3 regions of the Solibacillus sp. FSL H8-0523 genome follow, and region 2 is predicted to be linked to each of the others. Evidence: riboswitches for the same ligand, from Rfam matches in the RefSeq annotation. Region 2 holds a riboswitch; each other region holds the start of a gene.

The links. A riboswitch is a leader RNA that binds a small molecule or an ion and turns the genes downstream of it on or off. The one in region 2 is predicted to bind lysine.
Region 1: another riboswitch for lysine. It lies ahead of NSQ62_RS01140 (amino acid permease); the one in region 2 lies ahead of NSQ62_RS15065 (ACT domain-containing protein).
Region 3: another riboswitch for lysine. It lies ahead of NSQ62_RS10430 (transporter substrate-binding domain-containing protein); the one in region 2 lies ahead of NSQ62_RS15065 (ACT domain-containing protein).

The regions. Positions count from the first base shown of each region.
Region 1 is NZ_CP150291.1:219,726-230,665, reverse strand. It holds gene NSQ62_RS01145 (HD domain-containing protein) at 1-40, opposite strand, end outside; gene NSQ62_RS01140 (amino acid permease) at 284-1,741, opposite strand; lysine riboswitch at 1,843-2,023, opposite strand; gene NSQ62_RS01135 (MFS transporter) at 2,177-3,376, shown strand; gene NSQ62_RS01130 (restriction endonuclease) at 3,440-3,994, shown strand; gene NSQ62_RS01125 (alpha/beta hydrolase) at 4,111-5,088, shown strand; gene NSQ62_RS01120 (nitric oxide synthase oxygenase) at 5,131-6,189, opposite strand; gene NSQ62_RS01115 (RtcB family protein) at 6,428-7,633, opposite strand; gene NSQ62_RS01110 (hypothetical protein) at 7,638-7,901, opposite strand; gene NSQ62_RS01105 (agmatinase family protein) at 8,011-8,979, opposite strand; gene hutI (imidazolonepropionase) at 8,976-10,244, opposite strand; gene hutU (urocanate hydratase) at 10,251-10,940, opposite strand, start outside.
Region 2 is NZ_CP150291.1:3,009,272-3,020,211, reverse strand. It holds gene NSQ62_RS15105 (long-chain-fatty-acid--CoA ligase) at 1-1,422, shown strand, start outside; gene NSQ62_RS15100 (TetR/AcrR family transcriptional regulator) at 1,521-2,102, shown strand; gene NSQ62_RS15095 (enoyl-CoA hydratase) at 2,119-2,892, shown strand; gene NSQ62_RS15090 (electron transfer flavoprotein subunit beta/FixA family protein) at 2,940-3,713, shown strand; gene NSQ62_RS15085 (electron transfer flavoprotein subunit alpha/FixB family protein) at 3,770-4,747, shown strand; gene NSQ62_RS15080 (M42 family metallopeptidase) at 4,955-5,992, opposite strand; gene trxA (thioredoxin) at 6,248-6,562, shown strand; gene uvrC (excinuclease ABC subunit UvrC) at 6,663-8,456, shown strand; lysine riboswitch at 8,486-8,688, shown strand; gene NSQ62_RS15065 (ACT domain-containing protein) at 8,788-9,285, shown strand; gene NSQ62_RS15060 (YslB family protein) at 9,329-9,751, opposite strand; gene NSQ62_RS15055 (succinate dehydrogenase cytochrome b558 subunit) at 10,021-10,635, shown strand; gene sdhA (succinate dehydrogenase flavoprotein subunit) at 10,726-10,940, shown strand, end outside.
Region 3 is NZ_CP150291.1:2,082,202-2,093,141, forward strand. It holds gene NSQ62_RS10400 (2-oxoglutarate dehydrogenase E1 component) at 1-158, shown strand, start outside; gene odhB (2-oxoglutarate dehydrogenase complex dihydrolipoyllysine-residue succinyltransferase) at 249-1,496, shown strand; gene NSQ62_RS10410 (hypothetical protein) at 1,702-1,860, opposite strand; gene NSQ62_RS10415 (circularly permuted type 2 ATP-grasp protein) at 2,554-4,005, shown strand; gene NSQ62_RS10420 (alpha-E domain-containing protein) at 3,998-4,945, shown strand; gene NSQ62_RS10425 (transglutaminase family protein) at 4,995-5,849, shown strand; lysine riboswitch at 5,942-6,127, shown strand; gene NSQ62_RS10430 (transporter substrate-binding domain-containing protein) at 6,243-7,073, shown strand; gene NSQ62_RS10435 (amino acid ABC transporter permease) at 7,325-8,071, shown strand; gene NSQ62_RS10440 (amino acid ABC transporter ATP-binding protein) at 8,073-8,807, shown strand; gene NSQ62_RS10445 (DUF6501 family protein) at 9,084-9,281, shown strand; gene NSQ62_RS10450 (toxic anion resistance protein) at 9,401-10,504, opposite strand; gene NSQ62_RS10455 (5-bromo-4-chloroindolyl phosphate hydrolysis family protein) at 10,507-10,940, opposite strand, start outside.

The DNA of each region.
Region 1 (10,940 bases), 1.4 Mb from region 2:
TCAGTGCAACAAATTGTGTAGCTTGGTCTACAATATTCATATTTGTTCCCCCTCTTTTAGTATAGCATTTCCACCACTAAAATTTGGAAGTTATCAGGTCATTTTCTTGGATTTTTTATGACGCGGACATAATTTTTTTATAGGCCCGCTGTAAATATTGCTGATCGTATGCCATTAAACACTGAGCTTTCGAAAATATCTATCAGCTGTGCATATAACCCCCATGACTTGTTCATAAACTAAAAAAGGACAAGACGAATTACATCGCCTTGTCCTTCAAACATTATTTATTTGTTAAATCGCATTCCTTTAATGGAATCAATTTCGTTTTATGTTTCACTTTATAGCCAATCCAAAATAGGGCAAAGAGTGGTAAGCCGATGTACGAAACAACCACACCATACCAGTCAATCGTGCCACCTGTAAATGCCATGTAGTTTTGCCCTAGTATGACAATCATACAAAGCGCGAACGCAAACAACGGACCAAATGGGAAGAACTTCGATACATACGGCAGGTCGCTCAGTGAATTCCCTTGTACCACGTATGCACGGCGGAAACGGTAATGACTAATAGCAATCCCAAGCCACGCAATGAAGCCTGACATCCCTGAGGCATTTAATAACCAAATGTACACTACGCCATCACCGAAGAATGACGCTAAAAATGATAAACAGCCAACTGCAAGTGTTGCAAGTAATGCGTAAACCGGCACACCGCGCGTACTGATTTTGCGGAAGATTTTCGGCGCTTTGCCATCAACCGCTAGTTGGAATAACATACGGCTTGCTGCATATAATCCTGAGTTACCAGCAGAAAGCATCGCTGTTAAAATAATGGCATTCATCACCGATGCGGCAAATGCAATCCCTAAGTTTTCAAACACTAATGTAAATGGACTTGTTGCAATATCCTCTGTTAATAAACGAGAATCCGTATAAGGAATTAATAAACCGATTGCACCAATCGCTAAAATGTAGAAAAGAATGATGCGCCAGAAAACGGATTTCACGGCTTTTGGAATATTTTTCGCTGGGTCATCGGTTTCACCCGCTGTTACCCCTAGCATTTCAGTACCTTGGAATGAGAATCCAGCAGCTAGGAAAATACCAAACATCGCTAGGAAGCCGCCGTTAAACGGTGCATCGCCTTCAAAGAAGTTCGTAAAGCCGACTGGCGCGTTCCCACCTAAAATACCGAAAATCATTAAGAAGCTGACAATAATAAAGACAATCACCGTTGCAACTTTAATCATCGCAAACCAGTATTCTGCTTCACCGTAAGCTTTTACCGATAATAAGTTGAACGATAAAACTACGACGATAAATAGGATTGTCCAGATAAGTGACGAGCTATCTGGGAACCAGTATTTCATAATTAACGAAACCGCTGCGATTTCTGCGGCAATCGTAATCGCCCAGTTGTACCAGTAGTTCCAGCCTAGTGCAAAGCCAAGTGCTGGGTCTACAAATTTTGAGGCGTATGTACTAAATGACCCCGAAGTTGGCATATAAGCGGCCATCTCCCCTAGAGACGTCATTAAGAAATACACCATAATCCCGATTAATGCGTAGGCTAAGAGTGCCCCACCTGGACCCGCTTGTGCAATCGCGCCACCCGATGCTAAAAACAGCCCAGTCCCGATTGTTCCGCCTAGCGAAATCATCGTAATGTGACGACTTTTTAATCCACGTTTCAGCTCGTTTTTATTGCCGAGCTGGTCTATTTTAATTTCACTCATGAAAAAATCCCCTTGTTTCATTTACTTATCGATCAATTGGGCTTTTATGATAAACGAAAAGCCGCCACAAGTTATGTGACGGCTCATAAAAACCTCAAAACTTGAAAGATAGCTCAACACATGCTCACACATGTGACAGTTCTGTTCCTTATCGAAAACAGCCCCAGCATTGTTTTTAAGAAGAAAAACAACACTTCGGCAACCATTCCTTTCATAAAGCTTCACCGATTCTTCCCAATCTCAGCTATACTAATCTTAACGTTTGCGACCTCTACCTCAATAAATGAGGTATATCTATTTAATTTAATAACGTTTCATAGTCTATCATAACAACTATTTGATAGCAATGACTTTGAATTTTTCTAACTTTTTAGATAATTTAACCTCTCTAGAAGTCCTTCTATGATAGAATTTACGATAAAAAGGAGCTAGTTTATGGACCCCGAAAAAATCAATTACCAAAGCAAAAAAATAGTATCGAATAAGCCCTTGTTATTTTTCATTGTGGCCATTTTTTTATTCGCAACGACACTTAGAACGCCCATCACTATTGTTGGGCCGATTATTTCATTTATTCGTGAAGGGCTTGGGATTTCCAATGTGTTAGCCGGCTTTTTAACGACGATTCCACTGTTGGCGTTTGCTGTTATTTCACCCTTTGCACCGCGCCTTGCACGCAGATTTGGTATGGAGTGGACACTGTTTTATTCGGTGATTTTACTGTGCGCGGGTGTCGTGCTGCGCTCGGTTGGTATAACCTCATTACTCGTTATCGGTACGGTGCTCATTGGCATTGCCATTGCGTTTGGCAATGTACTGATTCCCGGTTATTTTAAATTGAAATTCCCGTTACATATTGGGTTATTAACCGGTATTTATACGGTATCGATGAATATTTCTTCTGGGATTGCGGCAGGCTTTAGTTATTCGATCGCACAATATGCAGGCTGGCAAATCGCTCTTGGATTTTCAGTCATTTTAGGTGTACTGACATTGCTCATTTGGGTGCCTCTGCTACGCACATCAAAAGTCGATATGCAAATACCGAAAACGACAAATAAACCAAAAAAAATGTGGCGGCATCCGCTTGCGTGGGCCATTGCTGCGGCGATGGGCTTACAATCCTTTTTATTTTACTGCTGTGCTGCTTGGATTCCGGAAATTTATGTGAGCCAAGGTCTTGATGCCGCTTCTGCTGGTTGGATGGTATCGGTGATGCAATTTGCACAAATTCCAATGACGTTTTTAATCCCAATTCTCGCGGGTAAAATGACGTCGCAGCGCCCGATTGTCGTATTCTTTACGACTTGTTACATTATAGGCTTTAGTGGCATGCTTTTTGAATGGACGAGTTTTGCCGTATTATGGATGATTTTTTTAGGCTTTGCAGGCGGGGCATCGTTTGGCCTGGTACTGATGCTATTCAACTTGCGTACGACGACTGCTTTTGAAGCGGCGGAATTATCTGGTTTTGCACAATCAATCGGCTATTTAGTCGCAGCAATTGGCCCGGTTTTGTTCGGCTTTGTACATGACGTGACGGAAAGCTGGTTCGTCCCATTAACGCTATTTGTTGTCATCTCTGTGCTATTGTTTTTCGCTTCTTTTGCCAGTGCAAAAAATCGTACGATATAACCAAACGTATGTACCCTTTTGTGCTATACTAGGACTAAGTAAATAAAAGGAGTACAACAAGACGTGCGTAAAAAGAGAAAACGAAATAAAAAACGCTTACCCATTTTCCCACTTGTGCTCATTGCACTTGCAGGATATGCAGGCTGGGCGGTCAACTCTACTCCTGAGAGTATTGGTTTGGGGATTGTTTGTTATTTCGGACTATATATTGGTTTTAAACTATGGAAGAAGTCACGGAAAACCGCAAAATTGCGCAAATCAGGCATTCAGGAAGTCGACAAAATGAGCGGTGAAGATTTCGAGCAGTTTTTAGGCACATTATTTAAACGCCGTGGCTTTAAGGTTAGCTATACGGCCAAAAGTGGCGATTACGGTGCAGATTTAATTTTAAAAGACGGTAAAGACATTATTGCCGTACAAGCAAAGCGCTATTCAAGCACGGTTGGTGTCAAAGCCGTACAAGAAATCATTGGTGCGGTGAAAATGTACAATGCCACAGAAGCTTGGGTTGTCACAAATTCACACTACACAAAGCAAGCCGAAAAGCTGGCAAATATTAATGATGTGTATTTGATTGATCGCGAAGAATTAATCGACCTCATTTTAAATAAAAAATAAACCGTACCAACCAAAAAGGCGCACGCTCAACAATTTGAGTGTGCGTTTTTTTAGGTATCAGTGTTTGGCATTTTCTACTAAAATAAAGGTATACATTCTATATGAAGGAGAATTCGATGCTAAAAATTATTAGCCTTATCTTACTAATTATCATTCTATTAATCGTACTCTTTATTGTTTTCACACCGTACCCCTCTTCTTTTCTTGTCAAGAAACTATTCGAAGGTGGCGTTGCGGTAAAGCCTAGTAATTATGAGGCAATTCAAAACCAAACGCTACACTATGTAAACCTAGTGTATGAGTCAAGCTTTTCAGAAAAACGACTCGATGTCATTTCACCAAAGGACCGCGATGAACTGCTTCCCGTCATTTTGTGGGTACACGGCGGTGCTTATGTTGCGGGCGATAAATCCGACATTACCGAATACGCGGTTCAAATTGCGGCAAACGGCTATCATGTGGTGAATATAAATTATGCCCTAGCACCAACTAAACGCTACCCTTCTCCGCTTTTGCAAATGAACGATGCGTACGAGTGGATTTTAAAAAATGCTGAAACGTATAAATTTGATACGTCTAACATTTTATTTGCAGGGGATTCTGCTGGTGCACAAATTGTCAGCCAATATGCACTTGTTCAAACGAATGCCGATTATGCCAAACAGCTCGACATCACACCTGTTGTTGATCGCAAAAACATTGCAGGTCTACTCCTGTATTGCGGCCCGTTTGATATTAAACAGCTCAGTCATTTAAGCGATAATAAGCTCGTTGCCTTTTTATTAAATCGTGTCGGATGGGGCTATATCGGTGAGCGCAATTGGCAATCCTCTGAAACGACGCGCCTTGCTTCTACAGTGGATTTTGTCACGAGTGATTATCCGCCATCATTTATTACTGATGGTAATGTCATGACCTTTGAAGCACACGGTAAAGCGCTCGTAAACAAATTGCAGCAGCTAGACGTTCCGGTTGTCGATAAATTTTATACAAGTGCGGAACTTCCACATGAATATCAATTTATGATGAACACAAAAGAGGCCGTAGAAACCTTTGAAGCAACGTTACAATTTTTAAAAGAGGTCACGAAATAATGAAAAGCGCGGTCTGACATGTTGTCGACCGCGCTTCATTTTTTAATAAGGTTGTGGCTGGTAAAAATAATTCGGCTTTTTCACCGTATTGTCTATTGGCTGATGATAAATCGATGTCGTCGCAGGTGATAGCGGGGGCACAAGCCATACCCAGTTGCCTGTTACATCCCGGCTATTCGCCTGCTCTTGCTGCTGAAATAATTCAAACTGTTGTGCAGCGGTATGATGATCAACGATGCTTACACCGGCTTGCTTGTAGGAATGGAGCACTGCGATATTTAACTCCACTAACGCACGGTCCTTCCAGAGCGTCGCATTACGCGCGGTATCAAGCCCAATGACACGCGCAACATCTGGTAAAAAGTCATAGCGGTCTGCATCGGCTAAATTACGTGCACCAATTTCAGTGCCCATATACCAGCCATTAAACGGTGCGGCCGGATAATCTTCACCGGCAATATTAAAGCGCATGCTCGAAATAATCGGCACCGCGTACCACTGCATATTGAGCTTACCAAAATCATAATCCGGATGGGTAATGCTCACTTCTAGCACCGCTTCTTTCGGGAGTTCGAACACTTGTGGTGGCGCCTCATCGACTTGGATGACAAGCGGCAGCACATCATAGTTTGTTCGTTGTCCGCACCAGCCAAGCGCCTCGCACGTTTTCGTAAAAGTAATCGAATTAGCATCCCCGATCACGCCCATCGCTGTTTCGTAACCCGCATAGCGAATCAATTGGTGATTCCAAATACGCACGCGCTTCTGGTCAAAAACTGAAATTGCCGGGCGAATTTTACCGCCGTTTGTTGCGTAGTCGATATGCGCCACTAATGCGTCAAAAATCGCTTGTGGTGCTAGTACATCACGGCGATCAAATACCGTTAAGCTATGCCAAAATAAGCGCCCGATGCATTTATTACTATTGCGCCAGGCAACGCGTGCACCATATGTTAGTTCGTCAGTTGTTAAACGAAACGCGGGTTGCTCCGCTTCTTGAAGTCGCTCCGCCAGCCATTCATCCGTTTGCTTCATTTCTTGTTTATATAAAGTTAAAAAATCGATTCGTTGTTGTCGTTCTTTTGTAAGCGTAAAAGTCATCATTTGCGCCTCCTCATACAGCTCATTGTGGCTTGTTTAGAGGCGAAACTCAAGTGCACACCGCTCGATTTAAAACATGTATTTTACATACATGACTAAAAGTGTTCAAATTCATTCGTAGAGCGGGATTTGATTATGTAGTTCTCATCCACAGTCATCCCCCCTTACTTCCTATAACGAGTTGGCGTTCCAAAAAATCTCACCACCATAAAAAAAGATATGCAAACTGCGCATATCTTTACTTCGTCCATTTGTCGCTCGCCTTGAAATTATAGACGGGCATAATGTGTTTTTGAATGGTTACGGTTTCGCCAATTTGCTCGACAATTTCTTGCATCGGCTTATAGGCCATTGGTGCTTCGTCTAATGTTTCCTCACTGACAGACGTGGTCCAAATCCCGGCCATTGTTTCTTTGAAAGCATCCATCGATAAATTTTTCATCGCAGCCGTACGTGAATATATGCGGCCCGCGCCGTGTGGGGCTGATTCGTTCCAGTCGGGATTTCCTTTACCGATGCAAATAAGCGAGCCGTCACGCATATTCATCGGGATGACAAGCTGTTCACCTTTTGCCGCGCGCACCGCACCTTTTCGTAAAATCATGGCATCAGTATCGATATAGTTGTGCACGGAATCAAATTGTGAGGCAAATTCCCATTTCATGTGCTCGGAAATAATCGCCGCAATGCGCATACGGTTTTCATGGGCAAAGCGCTGCGCAAGCTTCATGTCGGCAATGTAGTCATGAAATGCATCGCCCTGCAAATAGGCTAAATCCTTTGGAACAACTGGATTTTCCTGCTTGTAAGCCTCAATCATCGCCTGAATTTCCTGCGTGCGTCCCGCTTCTTTTAACGCGTCAATTTTTTCGGTTAAATCCTCACGCTGCAGTAAATCAAACGCTCTTTTTTGATGCCAATTTGCGACCTTCGCACCGACATAGCGTGAGCCGGTATGAATGAGTAAATAGTGCACACCGGCATCGTCTTTTGCGAGCTCGATAAAGTGATTGCCTCCACCAAGCGTGCCGAGTGAACGACTTGTATAATCATTTTGCAAACCACTCGCGATAAATCTTTCATTGTGGAATGTCTCAAGTGCGCTACTATCTGTTACGTCTTCGTGAATGTCATTGCCACTTGGCACATAACGACGAATCGCAGCATCTAGCGCATTAAAGTCTAGCGTGCCTTTTCCGATTTCTGAAACAAGCACACCACAACCTACATCGACACCGACTAAATTTGGGACGACGCAGTCACCCAGTGCAATCGTTGTGCCAATGACACAGCCCTTCCCCGCATGGTAATCCGGCATAATGCGCACCTTTGTACCCGCCATAAATGACTGGTTCACCAGCTCATCAATTTGCTCAATAGCCGATTGCTGTGGCTGATTCGTATAAATTTTAGCATCTGTATATTTCCCGTTAATTTCAATCATCGTTTCACACCTTTCTTTTTAACGATTCCTTTGTTTTTAACATCATAAACAACACAAGTGCAGCGAGAAAATAGCTTGCCAGTAAGAAAAGCGGTGTGCCCCGACTGACAAAGCCGAATGCAACCTCAGATTGAAGGACTACATCAGTTGGCGCAAATTGTGGTTGATAGAAGAAGGTTTGTACGATGCCGATCAGCAGCTGCACTAAAAAATAGCCAATATGTAAAAGTGATGCACCGAGTAATGCGAGTAAGACGTTTCTGTTCACTTCATCCCCTACTTTGAAAAATTTTACTATTATTTACGGATGGACATGACAATTAGTTTCATTAATAAAAAAACCGAAACCTCACTAATAAGCGAAGTTTCGGCTTTCCTTATTTCACATGCATATAGCGTGACAGCATCACCTGTAAAAACGCGTAAACGCCGGCCTTTACCGTTTGTTGCTCACGCGTATCACGATGTGGGTCTAAGCATACAAAATCCATGCCGCGCACAAGCTCGTATTTCCCCACTTCAAATAATAAATCAAACAGCTCATCGGTACGCATGCCACCCGGTGTGGATGCCGGAACCCCTGGTGCATAGGCAATATCAAGCACATCCATATCGACTGTTACATAAACGATATCAACCTTTTCAGCAAGCTCCGCCATCACTTCTTGCATATGTGTTTCCGCACCTTTTTGACGAAATGCCTTTAATGTAATGCGGTTCAAGCCGTAATCATCGGCCGCGCGAATTAAGCTCGGAGCATTGTAAAAGCCGTGAAGTCCAATATTATACACATCCTCACCGCGCACAATACCTGCATCTAGGAGCTGACGAATCGGCGTACCGTTTGTCGGCCCATCTAAATCGGTGGCGCGCAAGTCTAAATGCGTATCAAATTGTACGATGCCAATGCGCTTGTTTGTATGGTTTTTAAACGCGCGAATGATTGGTGCCGTAATCGAATGATCGCCGCCAATTTGCACGTAAAAGCTGTTTGGACTACCTGTTAGCACTTCGGTCATCGCCTGTTCAATGTTTTCATGACACTGTAAAATATTCGTGCCATGCATTTTCACATCGCCGACATCGACAACTCGCATCTCGCGAAAATCAATATTTTCATCGATTGAATATGTCGTAAACCAGTGCCATGCTTTGCGGAAAAAATCTGGGTACTCCGAAGCAGCCGAAGCACTAATCGACGAGCGCGATAATGGAATGCCGGTTAATACAACCTCTGCATCGGCTCCTAGCTCGCCGTAGCTTGGCTTAATCCAGTCCTTTACTTTCATATCCTCATGCACACTACGATTCCAACTAGTACTTGGTGCAACAAAAAGCTCGCTCACAGCAAGTTGCCACCTTTCACAACGACCCGACCAGCTTTAATGACCGTATCAGTATGATTCATGCCGTAAAAATATTGCAGCTGCTTATAGTTTGGTACATCTAAAATTAAAAGATCTGCTTGCTTGCCTTGCTCAAGTGTCCCGACAACATCCCCGCGGTTAATCGCATGTGCGGCGTTAATCGTTGTGGCACATAGCACTTCTTCCATTGTCATCCCCATATTCATACAAGCTAAGTTTTGAATGAATGGTAGGCTGATTGTTGGGGAAGAGCCCGGATTAAAGTCTGTAGAAATCGCCACCGGTACACCACGGTCAACCATTAAACGGCCTCTCGCATACGGGGCACGTAGGAAGAAGGCTGTCCCCGGTAGTAGCACCGCAATTGTACCGGCCTTTGCCATCGCTTCAATGCCCTCGTCTGATGCAACAAGTAAATGCTCAGCTGAAATTGCGCCCATTTCTGCTGCAAGCTCTGCGCCCTCATATGGTTCGATTTCATCGGCATGAATTTTTGGTGTTAGCCCATATGCCTTCCCAGCCGCTAAAATTAAACGCGATTGCGCTGGGGTGAAGACGCCCTTTTCACAAAACACATCGTTAAATTCCGCTAAACCAAGCTTTGCCACCTTGGGAATCATATCTTCAATCAACAGTTTAACGAAAGCATCCTCGTTGCCCTTATATTCTTTTGGTACGGCATGCGCGCCCATAAAGGTCGACACAACATCAACGGCGTGATTTTGCTGTAGTTTATTTGCAACTTCAAGCTGCTTTAATTCCGTTTCCCAGTTCATGCCGTAGCCAGATTTTGCTTCTACCGTTGTAATGCCGTGGCGTAAGAAGTCATTTAAATGTTCATACGTTTTGTCGTACAGTTCATCAAAGCTCGCTTCACGCGTTTTTGTTGTTGTGTAATGAATCCCGCCACCTGCATTCATAATGTCCATATAGCTTTTTCCGGCAAGGCGCATGTTCAGCTCATGCTCGCGTGTACCCCCATGCACTAAATGCGTATGGCAATCCACAAAACCTGGCATCACAATTTTGCCGAGCGCATCAATCACTTCCGCGTTGTCTACTAAACTTGGAAACTGCTCTTTGATTTCCTCAAGCGGGGCAACCATCATAATGCGGTTTTCCTCAATTAAAATACTGACGTTTTCTAGTAACCCGAGCTCGCTCATCTGCTCTCGGCGACGCGGCCCTTGTACAGTACTTTGTAAAGTTAATACTTCATTTGCGTTATGAATTAAAATCGCCATTTGTCATCATCCTTTTAGCATTGGCATAGTGATTCCTTTTTCCTTTGCCGTGCGAATTGCAATCTCATAGCCGGCATCCGCATGACGTACAACACCCATTCCCGGGTCAGATACTAAGACGCGGTTGATTTTATCTGAAGCAAGCTGTGTACCATCTGCTACAAGTACTTGACCTGCGTGCTGCGAATATCCCATCCCAACACCACCACCGTGATGAATACTTACCCAGCTTGCACCACCTGCTGTATTGACTAAGGCATTTAGTAATGGCCAATCTGATACGGCATCTGAACCGTCCATCATGCCTTCTGTTTCACGGTTTGGTGACGCTACCGAACCTGAATCTAAGTGGTCACGACCGAAAACGATTGGCGCTTTTAACTCCCCATTTGCGACCATTTCATTTACTTTTAACGCAAAGCGGTGGCGATCACCATAACCTAACCAGCAAATACGCGCCGGTAAGCCTTGCCATTTCACCATCTTTTGCGCCATATCAATCCAGTTCACAAGCGCCTCATCGTGAGCGAACATTTCTTTTGCTAATTGATCGGTTTTATAAATATCCTCCGGGTCACCTGACAGTGCTGCCCAGCGGAATGGTCCTTTTCCTTCGCAGAATAATGGACGGATATACGCCGGTACGAAGCCCGGGAAATCGAAAGCATTTTCAACACCCATTTCTTTTGCGTACGC
Region 2 (10,940 bases):
TATGGTACGATGTATGCGGGTGGGATTGTTGTTCAAACGAATCCACTTTATACAGAGCGTGAATTGCAATACCAAATGGCTGATTCCGGTGCGAAAGTAATTTTAGTAATGGATATTTTATATCCACGTGCTATGAAAATTATTAAAGAGACGAATCTTGAAAACGTGATTGTAACGGGCATTAAAGACTATTTACCGTTCCCGAAAAACTTAGTGTATCCATTTATTCAAAAGAAACAATATGGCTTTAGTGTAAAAGTCGAGCATAGTGGGACTAACCATTTATTCACAGAAATTATGAAATCCACAACAGCTTCGGATATTCCGCTAGATTTTGATTTTGAAAATGATTTAGCGCTACTACAGTATACGGGCGGTACAACAGGCTTCCCGAAAGGTGTTATGTTAACACATAAAAACTTAATCGCAAACACAATGATGTGTGACGCTTGGATGTATAAATGTAATAAAGGGGAAGAAACGATTTTAGGTATTTTACCGTTCTTCCATGTATACGGCATGACAACGGTATTGATCCTGTCAGTAATGCAACAAGGGAAGATGGTATTATTACCGAAATTTGATGCAGAGCAAGCATTAAAAACAATCGATAAGCAAAAGCCAACACTATTCCCGGGTGCGCCAACGATGTATATCGGGCTGTTAAATCACCCAGATCTAAAAAAATATGATCTTTCAACAATCAAAGCGTGTTTAAGTGGTTCTGCGCCATTACCGCTTGAAGTACAAGAAAAGTTCGAAGAGATTTCGGGTGGTCGCGTCGTAGAAGGTTATGGCTTAACAGAGACATCACCGGTAACGCACGCAAACCCTATTTGGGATAATCGTATTAACGGTTCAATCGGTTTACCATGGCCGAATACAGATTCAGTCATCTTACGTTCAGGCGAATCTGAAATTTTACCACCTGGTGAAGTAGGCGAAATCGCAATCAAAGGGCCACAAGTCATGAAGGGCTACTGGAATCGCCCAGAAGATACAGCGATGACATTCAATGACGGCTGGTTCTTAACAGGTGACTTAGGGTACATGGATGAAAACGGTTACTTCTACGTAGTTGACCGTAAAAAAGATATGATTATTGCAGGTGGCTTTAATATTTATCCACGTGAAGTGGAAGAAATTTTATATGAGCATGAAGCCATTCAAGAATGTGTTGTAGCGGGGATTCCTGACCCATACCGCGGCGAAACGGTGAAGGCGTATATCGTTTTAAAAGAAGGAAAAACCGTTACGGAAAAAGAATTAAATGAATTCTGCCGTCAAAACTTAGCTGCCTACAAAGTACCGCGCTTCTATGACTTCCGTAAAGAACTACCAAAAACAGCGGTAGGTAAAATTTTACGTCGTACATTAGTGGATGAAGAAAAACAAAAAATGGTGGCGCAAGAAGCAAAATAAACCAGCGCGAACTATTGACAGAAAGTTCTAGAAACTATATTATGAAAACATGAATGAATGGTCATTCATGTTTTCATTTTTTTTTGGTGGTGAGCAACTTGAAACGAAATAAACCCAAGTATATGCAAATAGTAGATGCTGCAGTCATTGCAATCTCGGAAAATGGCTATCATCAAGCTCAAGTATCCAAAATTGCAAAACAGGCTGGCGTAGCTGATGGAACAATCTATTTATATTTTAAAAACAAAGAAGATATTTTAATTTCTGTGTTTCAGGAAAAAATGGGTATTTTCGTAGAGAATTTACAGGCTATAATAAAAAGTGGAGATTCTTCTTCCGATAAGTTAAGCAAAATGATTGAAAACCATTTTCATGTTTTATCGAGTGATCGCCATCTAGCAACGGTTACTCAATTGGAATTAAGGCAGTCGAATAAAGAAATTAGATCGAAAATTAACGCTATTCTAAAAGAATATTTAATTTTGTTGGATCAAATTATCATCGAAGGTATGCTAAATGGGGAATTCAATCCAACGATGGATGTGCGTATTGCCCGTCAAATGGTCTTTGGAACAATTGACGAAATTACGACAACATGGGTAATCAATGAATATCGCTATGACTTAATGGAACAGGCTCCAAAAATACAAGCATTATTGTTAAATGCTCTAAAAGCATAAAAGGGGATGTGGGGAAATGGAGTTTCTAAGTTGGACAGTAGAAGAAAATGTAGCAATCGCTACAATTTCAAGACCACCAGCAAATGCGCTATCACAAGGTTTAATCCAAGACGTCAATGCATTATTAGACGCTGTAGAACATGATGATGCGGTACGCGTGATTGTCATTCACGGAGAGGGACGATTTTTCTCTGCCGGTGCGGACATTAAAGAATTTACAAGCGTACAGTCAGGCGAAGAGTTTGCCGGCTTAGCGAAAAACGGTCAAGACGTATTCGAACGACTTGAAAGCTTTTCAAAGCCAGTCATCGCAGCGATTCATGGTGCAGCATTAGGTGGCGGATTAGAGCTTGCGATGGGATGCCATATGCGTTTCGTAACAGAAAAAGCGAAACTAGGCTTACCGGAGCTTTCACTAGGCATTATTCCAGGCTTTGCTGGTACACAGCGTTTACCACGCTATGTAGGGGTAGCAAAAGCAGCGGAGATGATGTTTACAAGCGATCCAATTTCAGGTGCAGAAGCGGTTCAATGGGGATTAGCAAACCGTGCATTCTCTGATGAAGACCTATTACCTGAGACGCTAAACATCGCGAAAAAAATCGCGAAAAAGTCTCCAATCGCTTTAAAAGCTGCCATTCAAATGCTACAATATGGAAAATCACCGTCATTCTATAACGGGGTTGCTGCTGAAGCAAATAGCTTTGGTGAAGTATTCGTATCTCGTGACGCAAAAGAAGGCATTCAAGCATTTATCGAAAAACGTGAACCAGTATTTACAGGTAAATAAAACCGTGTAAACGGGATTAAATTAAAAGCTTTTAGGAGGTCTAGATTATGAATATTTATGTATTAGTAAAGCGTACTTTTGACACAGAAGAAAAAATCGTCGTTTCAGGCGGTAAAATTCAAGAAGATGGTGCTGAATTCATCATCAACCCATACGATGAGTATGCGATTGAAGAAGCAATCCAAAAGCGTGACGCATTAGGCGGTAAAGTAACAGTTGTAACAATCGGTGGCGAAGATGCTGAAAAGCAACTACGTACAGCTCTAGCAATGGGCGCTGATGAAGCAGTTTTAATTAATACAGAAGATGATTTAGATGAGTTAGATCAATATACTGCAGCTTACATTCTAGCAGAATATTTAAAAGACAAAGAAGCAGATTTAATTTTAGCAGGTAACGTGGCAATCGATGGTGGTTCAGGCCAAGTAGGTCCTCGCTTAGCAGACCTTTTAGGCATTAACTACGTAACAACAATTACTTCACTTGAAATTGATGGAACTAATGTGAAAATTGTTCGTGATATCGAAGGTGACTCTGAGGTGTTAGAAACATCTTTACCATTATTAGTAACTGCTCAACAAGGGTTAAACGAGCCACGATACCCATCTTTACCGGGTATCATGAAGGCAAAGAAAAAGCCGCTTGAAGAACTTGAGCTAGATGATTTAGATATCGATGAAGATGATGTTGAAGTAAAACTAGAAACGGTTGAAATTTATTTACCACCGCAAAAAGCAGCTGGTCGTGTGTTATCAGGTGACCTAACGGATCAGGTAAAAGAATTAGTTAGCTTATTACACAACGAAGCAAAAGTTGTTTAATCATTGAAAACGAAAATAAATCGAAGTTTTACGAAGATGGTAATGGAGGGATATTCATGTCAAAGAAAGTTTTAGTGTTAGGTGAGGTTCGTGAAGGAAGCTTACGTAACGTTTCATTCGAAGCAATTGCAGCAGGTACACAAATCGCTGATGGCGGTGAAGTAGTAGGATTATTAGTAGGGGATGCTGTGGCAGGTTTAGCGCAGGAGCTAATCGCATACGGTGCAAGCCGCGTTGTGACTGTGGAGCACCCACACTTAAAAAATTATACATCTGACGGTTTCAGCCAAGCAATTTTAGCTGTCGTTGAACAAGAAAATCCAGAAGCAATCGTGTTTGGTCATACGTCTTTAGGTAAAGACTTATCGCCAAAAATCGCGTCTCGCTTAAAATCTGGTTTAATTTCAGACGTAACAGAAATCGAAGGCGCTGGTGATGCTACGGTATTCATTCGCCCAATCTACTCTGGTAAAGCGTTTGAAAAAGTAAAAGTGAAAGACGGCGTAGTTTTCGCAACAATCCGTCCGAACAACATCGCACCGTTAGAAAAAAATGCATCTCGTTCTGGTGATGTATCAGCTGTTACTGTAGACATCACAAACTTACGTACAATCATTAAAGAGGTTGTTCGTAAATCTACAGAAGGTGTAGACCTTTCTGAAGCGAAAGTTGTAGTAGCAGGTGGTCGTGGTGTGAAATCAGAAGAAGGTTTCGAGCCATTAAAAGAGCTTGCGAATTTACTAGGCGGTGCAGTTGGTGCATCTCGTGGTGCATGTGACGCGGAATATTGCGATTACTCATTACAAATTGGTCAAACAGGTAAGGTTGTTACACCTGACCTATACATCGCTGCTGGTATTTCTGGCGCAATCCAGCATTTAGCAGGGATGTCGAATTCAAAAGTAATCGTCGCGATCAACAAAGATCCAGAAGCAAACATCTTCAAAGTAGCAGACTACGGTATTGTAGGCGATTTATTTGAAGTAGTACCACTTCTAATCGAAGAATTCAAAGCGTTAAAAGTAAACGCATAAAAAAAACGGGATTGACCAGAAAGCCTTCTGGTCAATCCCGTTTTGCGCGATGGAGGCCAACACGATGCTGGTCATGAATGCGTTGTCACAGGATTTGACGATCTTAGCATTCGTCTTACTTTCGACCACGTGTCACCGCGGATCATGAATACATGAGTAAAGCACTGTCTGAAAAGTAACACTTCTCGGACAGTGCTGTTTTTGCGTTTATTTTTTCGTAATGTAAAGATAAATCAATTTCATCGTATTTTCTAACGCTTCATAATGTGTACGTTCCATGCCGTGTGAGGCGTGTACACCAGGTCCGATTAACGCACCCTTGATATTATTACCCCCACGCAAGGCAGCACTTGTATCCGAGCTGTACATCGGATAAATATCGACCGCGTATTGCAGATTGTTTTCTTTCGCGAGTTCAATAAACGTTGATGTCATTTCGTAATCATATGGACCACTTGAATCCTTCGCGCAAATCGAAACATCATATTCCGTACAGCTTAAATCGTCCCCGATACAGCCCATATCCACAGAAATGTATTCCGTAATATCAGTAGGGATATGCGATGAACCATGCCCAACCTCTTCATAATTTGAAATGACAATTTTCACGGGATAAGCAGGTACGATATTTTCCGCTTTCATGATTTCAAGTAGCGCTAATAATACCGCAACACTTCCTTTATCATCAATGAAACGAGACTTTAAAAAGCCGCTTTCTGTGACCGTTGTTTTCGGGTCGATAAAAATAAAATCACCAACACCAATGCCAAGCTTTAATACATCGTCTTTTGTTTTTACTTTTTCATCAAGACGCACTTCCATAAATTGCGGTTCTCGTTTTTTAGATTTGCTGTCTTCGAATACGTGTACTGAAGGGCTTGTGCTTAAAATCGTACCGCTATACGTTCTGCCGTCTCGTGTACGAACAAATACATATTCACCGTCCCAAGTTGGCACAAGTGGTCCACCTAACAGCGTGAATTTTAATGTACCGTGACTAGTAATCGAGCGAACCATAGCCCCTAATGTATCCACATGCGCAGAAAGACCAATTACCTTGCCTTCGTTTGCACCAGGGATGGAAATGATGCCGCCACCTTTTAATGTGCGTTCAAACGCATAGCCTGTTTTCAAAACGTACTGTTCAATTGTATCCATAATTTCATGGCAATAACCAGTAGGGCTATGTTGCTGTAGTAAGTCCTTTGCGATTTGAAGCACGCGTTCTTTATTGATTGTAATCAATGGAAATACCTCCTTTATCTACTCTGTACTCTAGCTTACTCTACTTTTTTAAAGAAGAAAAGCTACGTTTTGTTTACCCCAATCAATTGTATAAAAGACCATTATCTTGACTAAAATGATAGAAGAAATAGCATTTTAATCTTCCGGTTTCCAACATTTCACCGTATATCCAATTTCCGCGAGCATTTTATTATTTTATAATTGCCAAATCATGCTATACTACATGCATATTGTAATTAAGGAGGCTATTTTAATATGGCAATTGTACACGGTACAGATCAAACTTTCGGACAAGAAATTTCAAATGGTGTAGTTTTAGTAGACTTTTGGGCTGCATGGTGTGGTCCATGTAAAATGATCGCTCCAGTTCTTGAAGAATTAGACGCAGAAATCGGTAACGACGTTAAAATCGTTAAAGTTGATGTGGATAACAACCAAGTTACTGCTGCTGAATACCAAATCATGTCTATCCCATCATTACTATTATTCGTAGATGGCGAAGTAAAAGCAAAAACAGCTGGCTTCATGCCTAAAGAAGCGTTAATCGACTTCATTAACGACAACAAATAAGATCCATGAACGAGCCGTATGCCTACCAAGGTGTACGGCTTTTTTCTTGTCGTTGAATCGGGTACACTACTAGTAACGACACAGTAAATAGGTGAAGAGCATGAATGCAATCATTAAAGCAAAATTAGAAATTTTACCGGATGAACCGGGTTGTTATTTGATGAAGGACCGCCAAGGCACCATCATTTATGTCGGCAAGGCAAAGGTGTTGAAAAACCGTGTCCGTTCGTATTTTACAGGCAGTCATGATGGGAAGACAGCACGCCTCGTGAGTGAGATTGAGGACTTTGAATATATCGTGACATCGAGTGACTTAGAAGCACTGATTTTAGAGTTAAATTTAATCAAGCTCCATGATCCGAAATACAATATTAAACTAACAGATGATAAGACGTATCCATATATTAAAATAACGAATGAACGTCATCCAAGGCTAATAACTACACGTAAAATTAAAAGGGATAAAGCAAAATATTTCGGACCTTATCCGAATTCCTATGCAGCCAATGAAACGAAAAAATTACTAGACCGCTTGTATCCGTTACGTAAATGTACGCAGATGCCAAGCCAAGTGTGCTTGTACTATCATTTAGGGCAGTGCTTAGCGCCGTGTGTGAAGGATATTGAGAAAAAAGTATACGACGATATGATCAATCAAATTTCGAAGTTTTTAAACGGTGGCGTCGACGAAATTAAGGACGAACTTCAACAAAAAATGCTCGATGCAGCTGAAAATTTAGAGTTTGAACGTGCGAAAGAATTCCGTGATTTAATCACGCATATTGATAGTATTATGGAAAAGCAAAAAATGGTTTCGGATGATTTAACAAATCGCGATGTATTTGGTTATGCAGTGGAAAAAGGCTGGATGTGTGTGCAAGTGTTTTTCGTACGCCAAGGGAAGTTAATCGAACGTGATGTCACAATTTTTCCGATTTATAACGAGCCAGAAGAGGAATTTTTAACGTTTGTCGGTCACTTTTATGAGCAAGCGAATCACCTACTACCAAAGGAAATATTTGTACCGAATACGATTGATGAAACAATTTTACAAAGTCTTTTAAACACGAAAGTCATTATTCCAAAAAGAGGTACGAAAAAAGAACTCGTTGATTTAGCGATGAAAAATGCAAATATCGCGGTGCATGAGAAGTTCCAACTGATTGAACGTCAAGAGGAGCGTACAGTGGGTGCGTGTGAGGCGTTAGCGCAAGCGATGGATATTCCCATCCCACTTCGTATTGAAGCGTTTGACAACAGCCATATGCACGGTACTGACCCTGTTTCGGCGATGGTCGTGTTTATAGACGGCAAGCCAGCGAAAAAGGAGTACCGTAAATATAAAACACGAGAGGCCGCGAAGCATGATGATTACGGAGCGATGGCCGAAGTCATTCGTCGTCGCTATACACGTGTGTTGCGTGAAAATTTAGCATTGCCTGATTTAATTGTGATTGATGGTGGTAAGGGGCAAATGGAAGTCGCGCGCGAAGTGATAGAGGATGAGCTTGGATTAAGCATACCGATTGCCGGACTTGCAAAGGATGACAAGCATAATACGTCGCAGTTATTATTTGGGAGCCCACCTGAAGTCGTGCCACTTAAACGTACGAGCGATGGTTTTTATTTATTGCAGCGTATTCAAGACGAGGTCCACCGTTTTGCGATTACTTTCTTACGTCAGCAACAGCAAACGAATGCGATTCAGTCTGTACTAGATGACATTGAAGGTGTAGGACCAAAGCGCAAACAGCAGCTGATGAAGCATTTTGGGTCAGTGAAAAAAATTCGTGAGGCCAGTGAATTACAGTTACAAGAAGCAGGTTTGCCACCGAAACTGGCGGAATCGATTTTCAAACATTTTCAGGAAATTTCATTGAAAAAAGACCAGTAATCCGTTAATATATTGACAATTCAATCGTTTCGAATGATAGAGGTGCAGGATTCAAGAGTACATTGCTCGAGGGAGAACAATTCCGAAGACAGCAATCGAAAGGGGATCCTGCCGAAGTAATTACGTTTAATAGATCTTGACGGCGACTTTCCATGAATATGGGAGGTCGTTTTTTTTTGCGGTTTTGCAAGAGTAACAAGCATGCCAGAAAAAATCTAGAAATATCACACTAGATGTACTAAACGAGCAAGCAAGAAGCATACACTTAGTTGTTGTGCTTTCTTTTGCATGAGCGTGATGTGGAAGAACGTTAATTAAAGGAGTTGTAGAAATGGAAAAAAAAATAATCGTACGCGGTGTGGCGTATGAATCAGATATTATTCGTTTAACAATTGGTTATGATTCGTATGAAACGGCATCGCTTGCAGAAGTTTTTAGTGTATTAGCTGAAAATCAAATCAATGTGGATCTTATTGTGCAGGTGGTTATTGATGGTGTGAAGCCGACGATTTCCTTTACGATTACCAAAGATGAGTTTGCGGAAAGTTTACGTGTGTTAGAATCAAGCAAATTATCATTAGGCTTTAGCTTTGCGGATTTTGAAGTGGGCTTAGCGAAAGTATCGCTCATTGGCTCAGGCATGGTGTCTAATCCAGGTGTTGCAGCGCGCCTGTTTGCACGATTAGGCCGTGAGCATATTCCAGTGAAAATGGTCAGTACTTCAGAAATTAAAGTGTCCGTCGTTGTGCCGCAGGAAGAAATGGTACGCGCGGCAAATGCGTTGCATGATGAATTTAATTTAGCTGTTCATAAAACTTCAGCGTCATAAAAAATAGCAGTACATGGGTTGACTAATCCATGTACTGCTATTTTTACCACGTTATTTTTTCCTTCAAATCCCACTTCAAAGTAAATTTCACACAGTTTTTCTTTTCGTATTTTTCATCATAGCATTCCGTTAAAAAACCTAGTTGTTTTTGTTTTTGTTCGGCTAAAAAGCCCGCCTCCAAACGGAAGCAACGTGCTTCGATATTTAATGATTGCTCATCTGTTGTCATCAGTATGTAATGGGCTTCATCTTTCGTTTCCTTCTCGAGTGTTAAAACGCCCCAGCCGGCCTCAGTAAAGAATGATGGAAGCTCGTCTAATGAAAATAACGGGAATTTCCTTGCTAATTCTTTCCCTGCCCAATACAATACATCCTCTTCGTGTTTCCCTAGAATTGAATGAAGTAGATGATCACGAATGATTTCATAGCCAAAAGCTGGAATCGTTTTCATTTTATGCTCTTCCATAGTAAAAACCTCTTTCATAAATTTTCTTATAATTTTAATTCTAGGAGAAGAAATAATGTTATAAGTAGAAAAATTTTAACTCTAAACAGCGTAAAAACGTCTTTAAAATGATTATTAAATATACTCAGTTGCCTTGACGCTAGTACCTGTTGAGAGTACAATGGACATGTCATAATATTGTACCATGATGAAATATGCAGTCAACAACAGCGTCAACAATTTCGTGGCGGTGTTTATGTGTATTTCAAGTACTAAGGGGGGTAACAGTTTTGTCGAAAGATCGTGAATTTTTATGGCGCCGCTTACACTCGTTACTTGGCGTAGTTCCAGTCGGGTTATTCTTGGTGTTCCACTTATCTTTGAACTTTACTGCAGTTGGCGGTGAAGAAACTTACAATAACGCTACTAGCGTGATGGAATTACTTCCACACTCGTTATTGTTAGCAATGGAATGGATTATTATCTATATTCCATTAATGTTCCACGGATTCTACGGAGTGTACATTGCATTTACTGCAACGAACAACCCGAAACGTTTCAGCACATTCCGTAACTGGATGTTCGTTTTACAACGTTTCACAGGTATTTTCCTAGTAATCTTTATCGCTTGGCACATCTTCCAAACACGTGTGCAAAAAGCGTTTGGTGAAGAAGTTAACTTTGATATGATGGTTCAAATCGTTGATAATCCATTAATGTTAGCATTCTACATCGTAGGTATCGTATCAGCAACATTCCACTTAGCAAACGGTTTATGGTCGTTCTGCGTGAGCTGGGGTATTACACAATCTAAAAGATCTCAACAAATCGTTACTTACATTACAATGTTAGTATTTGTAATCTTAACGATCGTTGGTGTTGCGGCTATCGTATCATTCGTTTAATTCTTAACTTGAGAACTTATACATAGTTAAGAAGCAAAATGAAATGTGAGTAAAAGTAATTAGCAATTTAATGAGGAGTGAGAAATAATCATGGCAAAGAGTAAAGTTATCGTCGTTGGTGGCGGTCTTGCAGGCTTAATGGCTACGATTAAAGCAGCTGAAGTTGGTACTGCAGTTGAATTATTCTCGTTAGTTCCAGTAAAACGTTCACACTCTGTTTGTGCGCAAGGCGGAATTAATGGAGCAGTAAATACAAAAGGTGAAGGGGATTCTCCATGGATCCACTTTGACGATACAGTATACGG
Region 3 (10,940 bases), 930 kb from region 2:
GTTCTTGGACATTTGTTCTTGAAACATTATATGATATCGCTGAAGGCAAAAAAGTACGCTATGTAGGACGTCCTGCAATGAGCTCAACTTCTGAAGGTGACGGCGATTCACATAAAGCAGCACAAGCGAAGTTAGTAAACGAAGCGCTTGAAAAATAATTAGTAAACTTGAATCAATATCGGCTACTCTAAAAATAAGAGTAGCCGGCTATACAAATATGTATAGCGTAATTAAAGGAGGATATTAACGTGGCTGAAATCAAAGTCCCTGAGTTAGCAGAATCAATTACTGAAGGCACAATTGCCCAGTGGGTTAAAAAAGTTGGAGATCGCGTAGAAAAAGGCGAATTCATCGTAGAATTAGAAACAGATAAAGTAAACGCTGAAATCATCTCTGAAGAAGCAGGCGTATTAACACAAATTTTAGCTGAAGAAGGCGACACTGTACTTGTAGGTCAAGTAATCGCAGTAGTTGAAGCTGGCGAAGGCGCAGCACCTGCTCCAGCAGCTAAAGAAGAAGCACCTGCAGCACCAGCTCCAGCACAAGAAGCTCCAAAAGCGGCAGCGCCAGCTCCTGTAGTAGTTGAAACTTCTGGTGAGCGCGTAATCGCATCTCCAGCAGCTCGTAAATTAGCTCGTGAAAAAGGAATCGATCTTGCAGCGATTTCTCCAGTAGATCCACAAGGCCGCGTACGTGTTCAAGACGTAGCAGCTCACGGTACAGCTCCAGTTGCACAAGCAGCAGTAGCAGCACCTGTAGCGAACGGTCCAATGATCTTCACACCAGCTGGTGACTCTGATCGTGTAACAGTTGAAAAAATGTCTCGCCGTCGTCAAACGATTGCAAAACGTTTATTAGAAGTTAAACAATCAACAGCAATGTTAACTACGTTCAACGAAATCGACATGACAAACATCATGGCATTACGTAAACGTAAACAAGAACAATTCGTGAAAGCAAACGACATCAAATTAGGTTTCATGTCATTCTTCACAAAAGCTGTTGTTGCAGCACTTAAAAAATATCCATACGTTAACGCTCAAATTAACGGTGACGAAATTCACTTAAACAACTTCTTCGATATCGGTATCGCGGTATCAACTGAAGAAGGTTTAGTAGTACCAGTAGTTCGTGATGCTAACGCTAAGAACTTTGCTGAAATCGAGAAAAACATTGCTGAATTAGCAGGTAAAGCTCGCGACAAGAAATTAGGCTTAAACGACATGGCTGGTGGATCATTCACTATCACAAACGGTGGTGTATTCGGTTCATTAATGTCAACGCCTATCATGAACGGTACACAAGCTGGTATTTTAGGTATGCACTCAATCGTTAACCGCCCAGTAGCAGTTAACGGTGAAGTTCAAATCCGTCCAATGATGTACGTGGCATTATCTTATGACCACCGTATCATCGATGGTAAAGATTCTGTAGGCTTCTTAAAAACAGTTAAAGAAATGATCGAAAACCCAGAAGACTTATTATTAAACTCTTAATCGGTAGCGATTATATTGAAACCACTCTGCATTTTGCAGAGTGGTTTTTTGCATTTAAATTAGAGTTTAGCGACGTTTTCGTATGAAGTGTGGGGGGCGTGTACACACCTTCTAGCTAATATGTGAGTGCATAAGAAGTGAGGTGGTGCGTTAAAAGAAATAGTGTTTAGAATTCGATGAAACTAAACACTAATAAAGGGTAATTCTATGATGGGTTAATAGGAGTAGGATTATTATCTTCCTGAGGTGGTCCTTCAGTTGAAAAGAGGTCATAAGCAATTAAAGTAACCTCTAATTTTTCTTCAAGACTTTTTATTTCGTTAATCTGCTCAGATCCAAGGTTTGCAAATTTTCTTTTTACCAAATGAGTCGCATCCTTTCTTGGTTATATAAGTTAGTATGAGTACTAATAATGTATTTAACCTGAATAATTTATAGGAAGATGAAAAGTGAACTGCTTGAAAAAGACAACCATCAGCCAACATTCAGATATCACAGAAATAATTTTATTTCTAAAATGAATGATTTAAATGTGGAGAGTTGGAGTAGATTAAATTAAGAGAAATCCAAGTATTGACTTCATATAACTGAATATTTAGAAAATATTGCGTGGGAAATAAGCAAGAAAAAATGAAATCTCACATACATCAGCTAAATAAGCAAGATAATGCTTAAAAGCCACTTGCTTATACGAAATTAATTATATGAAATGAAGGGAATGACTTCTAGGGGAAATAGCGTACAATTAAAATAAGAGTGCTCCTGCAATTACTCATCAAAAGCTTGGAGACATGCTCAAAATAGCTTTCTCTGTATCGCAATACAATGAAAATAAACCTCGAACCAATCCTAATCAACTCGCTCCCTTTTCAACGTAGGAGAACAAACTATATTCATATAATTTTAATTCATCTAAAACTTTCTTAGATTATGTTTCCAAGTGACAAAAATAGGAAATATATATAGTTATAAGAAAATTTATTTCGCACAGAGAAAGGATTTTCTCTGTCGAATCGTGTATTTATACTAAGTAGGTACATAATGAGGAGGGCGATGAATGTTTAAGACATATGAAACCGCAACATTTTTTGATGAAATGCTTGAGCAAGGCTTACCAAAAAAACATTATATTCCGTTTTATGAACAGCTCTTACAATTTACGAATGAGCAGTTGGTGCAAAAGCATAATGCTGCGCAGTCGAGCTTTCTACGTCAAGGAATTACCTTTACCGTTTATGGTGCAAAGGGTGGGACGGAGCGTACGATGCCGTTTGACTTTATTCCGATCATTATTCCGAATGAAAACTGGAAAGAAATCGAACGAGGGATCAAGCAGCGTGTGAAGGCATTAAATTTGTTTTTACAGGATGTCTACAATGAGCGAAATATACTTAACGACGGCCTGATTCCGGCGCATTTAGTAGATGATAATCCGTATTACTATCGCCAGGTCATTGGGGCCAATGTCGCGATTGGTAATCATATTTTCATGGCGGGTATTGATTTAATTCGTGATGAATTTGGAACGTATCGTGTGCTTGAGGATAATTTACGTAATCCATCCGGGCTGAGCTATGTATTCCAAAACCGCTATGTGATGCGTAAAACGTACCCAGAGTTTTTTAGTGCCTATGCATTAGAGTCTCTAGAGGACGTGATGCGTGATATGCAACAAGCCTTATTATCGCACCGTCCACAGTATTTAGAACCGTCAGAAGAGCCGCAAGCGGTGTTACTTACAGCTGGTGTGTATAATTCGGCGTACTATGACCATGTTTTTTTAGCAAAGGAAATGAATATTCCGCTTGTCGAAGGCCGTGATCTACTTGTAAAGGATGATCGGGTGTATTTAAAAACCATTCATGGTCTTAAGCGTGTCGACATTATTTATCGACGCATTGATGATGATTTTTTAGATCCGACGGTGTTCCGTGAAGATTCACTGCTCGGTGTTCCAGGTATTTTACACGCATATAAAGAGGGCAATGTGGCCATTTTAAATGCCGTTGGAAATGGTGTTGCCGATGATAAGGCGATGTATGCATATGTTCCTGATATGATTCGCTATTACTTGTACGAAGAGCCAATCATTGAAAACGTAAAAACGTATTTATTAAGTAACGAAGAAGAAAAACAATACGTGCTAGATAACTTAGATAAGCTAGTTGTAAAAAATGTAGGGGCTTCAGGTGGCTATGATATGCTAATTGGCCCGCATGCGACAGACGAACTACGTGAGATTTTCCGCGAAAAGATTCTCGAAGCGCCGCATCAATATATCGCCCAGCCAACAATCATGCTGTCACGTGCACCGGCTTTTCAGAAAGAGCGCTTTTATCCGTGTCATATCGATTTGCGAATTTATGTCATTCAAGGGACCGAAACACATATCGTCCCAGGTGGCTTATCCCGTGTGGCATTAAAAGAAGGCTCGCTCGTTGTGAACTCATCACAAGGTGGTGGCGGTAAGGATACATGGGTGTTAAAGGGGGACGAGGGGCATGCTTAGTCGCGTAGCAGATTCATTATATTGGTTAGGGCGTTACAGTGAACGCATTTATACAAATGCTTACATTGCAGACGCGCAAATGGACCAAATGTTGGAGCTTGGTCGCACGGATGGTCAGTACGAACAACAATGGTCGTGTGTACTGAGTATTGGTGGGTATATGGATGATTACGAGAAACGCTATAGCCATTATGAAGAGGAAGATATGTTATTTTACCTACTTTCCGATAAGCAAAACTTCAATTCGATTGAAAGTTTGCTGCAAAGTATTCGAGACAATGCGAAAAATACCCGTGACTCCATCCCTAAAGCATTATTTGAACAGTGGAATAGTCTATTCCTAACGAATCAAGAAAACCCATTACAAGCGCCGTACAACGTGTTAAATGCGACGGAGTTTTTATTGACGGTTCAAACAACGAGTTTAACCGCAACAGGGATAATCGATTCCTTAATGACGCGTAATGAATGCTTCTTATTTGTGAAAATCGGTAAATGGCTAGAGCGCTCTGAAAAGACGGCGTTAATTTTATTGACATTGATGGAAAATGCCAGTACATTAAATCGTGATTTTGCGGTTACGTATGCACTTCAGTTAACGAATACACTAGACGAATATACACGTCGATCCCGTCATCGTGAAGCCGATTTAGTTTTGAAATTCTTAATTCAAGATGCGTATTGCTCACGTTCGGTTTCTTACGGCGTACGAAAAATCAAAAAAACATTATTAGAGATTGAAAATAATGAAATTCGCTCGTATGCAACACATTTATTTGAAATAATCGAAATTCTAGAACAATTCATTGAAAAAGACCCAACGCCCATGTCACGCGAAGACCGCATTGAATGGGTACGAGAAATCCACAGGCAATGCATCCAACTTGGTCCGATTTTCTCACAAACGTATTATTTAACCGAACCAATTTTAGTGGAATAAAAACACCCTAGACAGATGTTAAAGATTAAAACTTAAGGGGAAATGAGCAATGAAATATCAAATTACACATACTAATATTTTCAGGTACGAAACCGAGGTGGAACAATCTCTCAATACAACTCGATTAAAGCCACGTAACAACGAATGTCAACGGCTCATTTCACATGATGTTAAAATTAGCCCGCATTCATTAACGCGCGATAATATCGACATTTGGCGCAATGCAGTCGGCACATTTTTTATTGCGGAAAAGCATAGTGTATTAGAAGTCATATCGGTTTCGCATGTAAGTGTTCAGCGCGCACCGTATATTTATCAAATTCATTATTCGGATGAAATGCGCAATATCTTTCATTCAGAGCTTTTTAGAGAGCACTACTTACCGTTTCTAACGACATCGCGCTTCACGACATTACTCTATGATCAACTAGAAGAAATACTAGCGGCAGTTGGGCCGATGAAAAACCCGTTGAAATTTGCATGTGATCTAATGACCTATTTATACCATTCAATTACCTATGATCCAGCCGCAACCACGATTGATACAACGGCAACGGAGGTATGGAAGCAGCGCCGAGGTGTGTGCCAAGATTATACGCATGTCATGCTTGGAGTACTACGTTTTGTCAATATTCCAGCGCGTTATATTAGCGGCTATTTATATGTAGGAGAAGGCGATAATTTAGTTGGTGATACGGCAACACATGCTTGGGTAGAGGTAATGGTGCCGGGGGTTGGTTGGATAGGCCTAGATCCTACAAATAATGTCGAGGTACTTGAAAATCATATTAACCTTTGTGTCGGTCGCGATTTCCGTGATGTTTCTCCAATTGAAGGCGTGTATCAAGGTGGTATGCATACACTTGAAGTAAAAGTACTAGTAGAAAAAATAGCACACTCTTAAAAAAACGTTAACTTTCTGAAAAATGCATATTGACGGAAATGTCGCAATAATGTAATATGAACCTATCAATTTCATATCAAAACCTCACAAACTCGTGAGGTAGAGGCGCGTTATTTATTAGTTTCTTATGGAGTCATCGAGCTGGCTAAGAAGTTTGAAAGAAGGAAATATCGCCGAAGTATTGTAAGTGCTCATACTTTTAATGCTGGGTCTGCCGTGAATAATTGCAGAACTGTCTCAATCGTCATCCCAGATGATTGAGTTGTGCTATCTCAAAATGGGAATGTAGAGGATTTGGGCTAAATATACATGTTTAACGACCTGAAGATCTTCTTTTAGGTCGTTTTTTGTATACATGAATCCCAAAAAATATATAAAAAGGAGAGATTTACAATGAAAAAGAAACTATTAATCTTGTTAACAGCTATGATGACGATGCTTGTATTAGCAGCTTGTGGTTCAGACGATGAAACGACAGGGGATTCAGGTAAAAAGGTAATAAAAGTAGGGATGGAAGCAGCCTATGCACCGTTCAACTGGTCTCAAAATGACGATTCTAATGGCGCAGTGTTAATTAAAGGTTCAAAAGAATATGCAGCAGGCTATGACGTAGAAATCGCGAAAAAAATCGCGGACGGCTTAGATATGGAATTACAAATTGTAAAAACAGACTGGGATGGCTTAATCCCATCATTACAATCAGGTGCAATTGATGTGGTAATCGCGGGTATGTCACCAACAGAAGAGCGTAAAGGGACAATCGACTTCTCTGAAAACTATTACACGAGTGATTATGTAATCGTTGTAAAAGCAGATGGACCATATGCCGATGCAAAAACATTAGCAGATTTATCAGGTGCAAAAGTGACGGGCCAACAAGCAACAACGCACTATGATGTGATTGACCAAATTCCTGGAGTAAATAAACAAGTAGCAGGTACAGATTTCGGTGCAATGCGTGTTCAGTTACAATCAGGTGCAATTGATGCTTATGTTTCTGAGCGTCCAGAAGGCGTTTCAGCTGAAATGGCTTTAAAAAATATTAAATATATTGTACCAGAACCAAACTTCGAAGCAGATCCTTCTACAACTGCAATCGCTGTGGGTCTTAAAAAAGGCTCTGATTTAACAGAACAAATCAACAAAGTATTAGCTGAGATTTCGGAAGAAGCGCGTCAGAAATTAATGGAAGACGCAATTGCAAACCAACCAGCAGCCCAATAAGCTGCTAAACAAATAGGTTGTCTTGCCGGCAAACGAGCAAGACAACCTTTTGCTTTTGAAGATAAGAAAGTATAAAATTTTTGCGTTAACAGTCTCAAAGCATTCGCGCCAGCCCCTCGGCATTTCGAACCCTCCTGCAAAAGTGATCAAGCGTTTACTTTTGCGTCGGGTCATCCAATGTTTGTCGGGGCTTAAAGGGCGAGAATGCGCTTTTCTTATAAGAAACACGAATGGTCAAGGAGGACAACAGGATGGCATTTTTAGAGTCAGTATGGGGCTTATTTACAAACAACTGGGAGCTATTCTTACGCGGTGCATGGACAGCGCTCTTACTCGCGATTATCGGGACAATTTGTGGTACGCTCATCGGATTTTTCATTGGTATTATGCATACGATTCCTCAGCGTAAACGCAGTATTAAAACAGTTTTATTAAAAATATTTAATTTCCTTTTAACAGCATACGTTGAAATTTTCAGGGGAACACCAATGATGGTCCAGGCGATGGTTGTGTTCTACGGATTAGTCTACTTAGGCATTGATATTGATCGTTTCCTAGCAGCATCTATCGTAATTAGTTTAAATACAGGTGCTTATATGGCCGAGTATGTGCGCGGTGGGATTGTTTCGGTCGACAAGGGCCAATTTGAAGCGGCACAAGCTATCGGCATGAATCACTTACAAACGATGATTCATATCGTCATTCCACAAGTGGCACGTAATATTTTACCGGCAACAGGCAATCAGTTTGTCATGAATATTAAAGATTCATCCGTACTAAGTGTTATTTCCGTTGTGGAGCTATTCTTCACAGCGAACTCAGTAGCCGGCAGTAACTACCGTTATATCGAGGCATTCTTCATCGCGACGGTATTATACTTCATTATGACGTTTGTTGTGACACGTATTTTACTATTGTTCGAGAAGAAAATGGATGGACCAGAGAGCTATAAAGTCGAGCTTATTACAGGCAACAAGCTAGAAAAGGATGGTGAATAACATGTCGGTTGTGATTGATATTCAACATTTAAATAAAAAATTCGGCACGCACGAAGTATTAAAAGACGTGAATTTCCAAGTAAATAAAGGGGAAGTGGTTACGTTAATCGGGTCATCAGGATCTGGTAAATCAACACTTCTGCGTTGCATAAATTTACTCGAAACACCTACAGCAGGTGAGATTATTTATAACGGCGACAATATTCTAAACGAAGGCCATAACATCGAGAAATACCGTACACATCTAGGGATGGTCTTCCAGCAGTTTAACTTATTTAATAACTTAGATGTAATAAACAACTGTATCGTTGGACAAATAAAAGTATTGAAACGCTCAAAAGAACAGGCCGAGCAAAATGCGATGAAGTATTTAGAGCTTGTTGGGATGAGTGCTTATAAAAATGCCAAGCCACGACATTTATCAGGTGGGCAAAAACAGCGTGTTGCGATTGCACGTGCACTCGCAATGGACCCGGATGTAATGCTATTTGATGAACCAACTTCAGCGCTTGACCCAGAAATGGTTGGGGAAGTATTAAAGGTCATGCGTCACCTAGCCGATCAGGGCAACACGATGTTAATCGTTACGCATGAAATGGAGTTCGCAAAAGAAGTATCCGACCGCATTGTCTTTATGGATAAAGGGGTTATTGTAGAAGAAGGCCATCCAAGTGAGGTTTTAGTAAATCCACAGCATGACCGAACGAAGGAATTCTTGAAGCGAACGTTGAAATAGGAGACGAAAATAAAGCTCGCGGTGCTCGCGAGCTTATTTTCTTGAATTATATTCGCTAATAATTATAAAAATAATCGCAAACGCCACGACGATTGCATAAAACCAGGTAGGAACGCCACCAAATGCCATTAGATTCACCTCTCGCTAGCGAGTGTAACATGGTTATTGGCGTCAAATCAAACTTCCTTAGACAAAAATTCGACTCTAGTCTTTCATCTAATGCTAAAATCGTATAAAATAAGAAAGAATTTATTTAATTAAAGTGAGGGTAAATGAATGTTACATTTAAAATGGAAAGATGCACCGACAATCCGCACAGTGAAATGTGTTCATACAAACGCATCAAAGTTTTTAGTGTCAAACGTATTAACGGTTGGTAAAGAGTATGAAGTGAAAAACGAAACAGAAGAATTCTTATTCGTTATCGACAACTCAGGCGAAGTTGGCGGCTTTTACAAAGAGTACTTTGCTTAATTGAACGAAAAAAACACCATTTCTCGTAGTTCGAGGAATGGTGTTTTTTGTATTTATTTTTGCTCCTGTCGCTTCGCTTTCGTCGGAGAAGATAAAGGCTTGCTATACGCGGCTAGCCTTTATTTTTGTTCAAGAATCGTATGCTCAATCTCATGGCGTTTTTCATCTGTTTGCACTTGCATACGTAGTGTATCTTCAATATCCTTCAACAGCTGCATTTGTGTCGCCTTAAAGCGATCTACGTCAGTGTGGGATAGGGCAGGGCGTTTGTTGTTTTTTTGAACGTCCATCATTTTACTACTCTTTTTCATCATCTGTTCTGAGGCATTCATTAAGCGCTCCTGTGACTGCATTGCGCGGCGCTGGTTATTCATGCTTAGGAGCATACTAATTTGCTGCTGCCATAGCGGAATAGTCGTCATAATCGATGTTTGAATCTTTTCTAGCAACATTTGGTTCGTTTGCTGAATTAAGCGAATTTGCGGGGCATACTGGATGGCCACTTCACGCGACAATTCTAAATCATACATGCGACGGTCTAGCCATTCGATTTGCATATGAACGTCCTTTAATTCGTGCTTTTTAAAGGGATCGTCACTCGTTAGGGCACTTTCTTCAAGCGTTGGCAGAACAACATCAAAAAGGTGCTGTTTTTTTATCTCAAGTGATGCAATATAAATATTGATTTCTTGAAAGTAATCCTCGTTCATTGCATATAATTCATTTAGGAATTGATAATCACTAAGTAGGGCGTGCTGATTATGCTCAAGCTGAATGCCGAGGCGGTCAATGCGCTTAGAAAGCTTGTTGTACTGCGTCATCACTTCCTGGATAGACTGCTTTGGTTTACTGAACAACCGTGCAAAAAAGCCTTTCTCCTCTTCAATGAGTGCATCTGGATCGATAAGCTCTAAATGATGCAATAAATCGTTTAATACATCACCGACCTTACGCACATCTTTTCGCTGTATGTAATTGAGCATTTGAGAGGTGAATTTTTTCAACGCTTCCTGTGCAGGGAGGCCAAATGACAGCACATCCTCATAGTGTTTCGGCTCTAAATTTAGCGCATGCTCTAGTGCACGCTGCTTCATATGGTTCGAGAGTGATGCGAAAAGCGGTGATGTTGCCTTGTTCGCAACATTCACCGCAAATTGATCTTTACTTACTTGAATATCCACGTTATCTGTGTTCGTGAACGCTTCAAAAGGGTTATTGTTCATGACTATTCACCGCCGATTTTTAATCGATCTTTCCGCTTTTCGTTTGACATTTTCGCAAAATCTAATTCGATTTTTAAGTTTTCAATGTCACTCGATAGCGCACTCTTTAAATCATCTTCCATCGTCACTTGTAGTTCTTTTAACGTTTTACGCGTATCTTCTAACGCTAAATGAACATCTGTACTAGGAATTTGCTCTTTTGTTAGTAACGTATATTTATCAGAAAGCTCGACCGCACTTGGTAAATGCGCATAGAAGAAATCTTCAACCGCATAGAACTTTTGCGGATTTGTTTGCACAAGGTTAATAATGCGTTTTGCAAGCTTAGACATTTCATTAATTTGTTTAAATGAACGAACTGATCGTACGCGTACATATTGCTGATTTAATGCTTGTACATGAGATTTTGCTTGTTTTAACTGTGCATCAATTAACG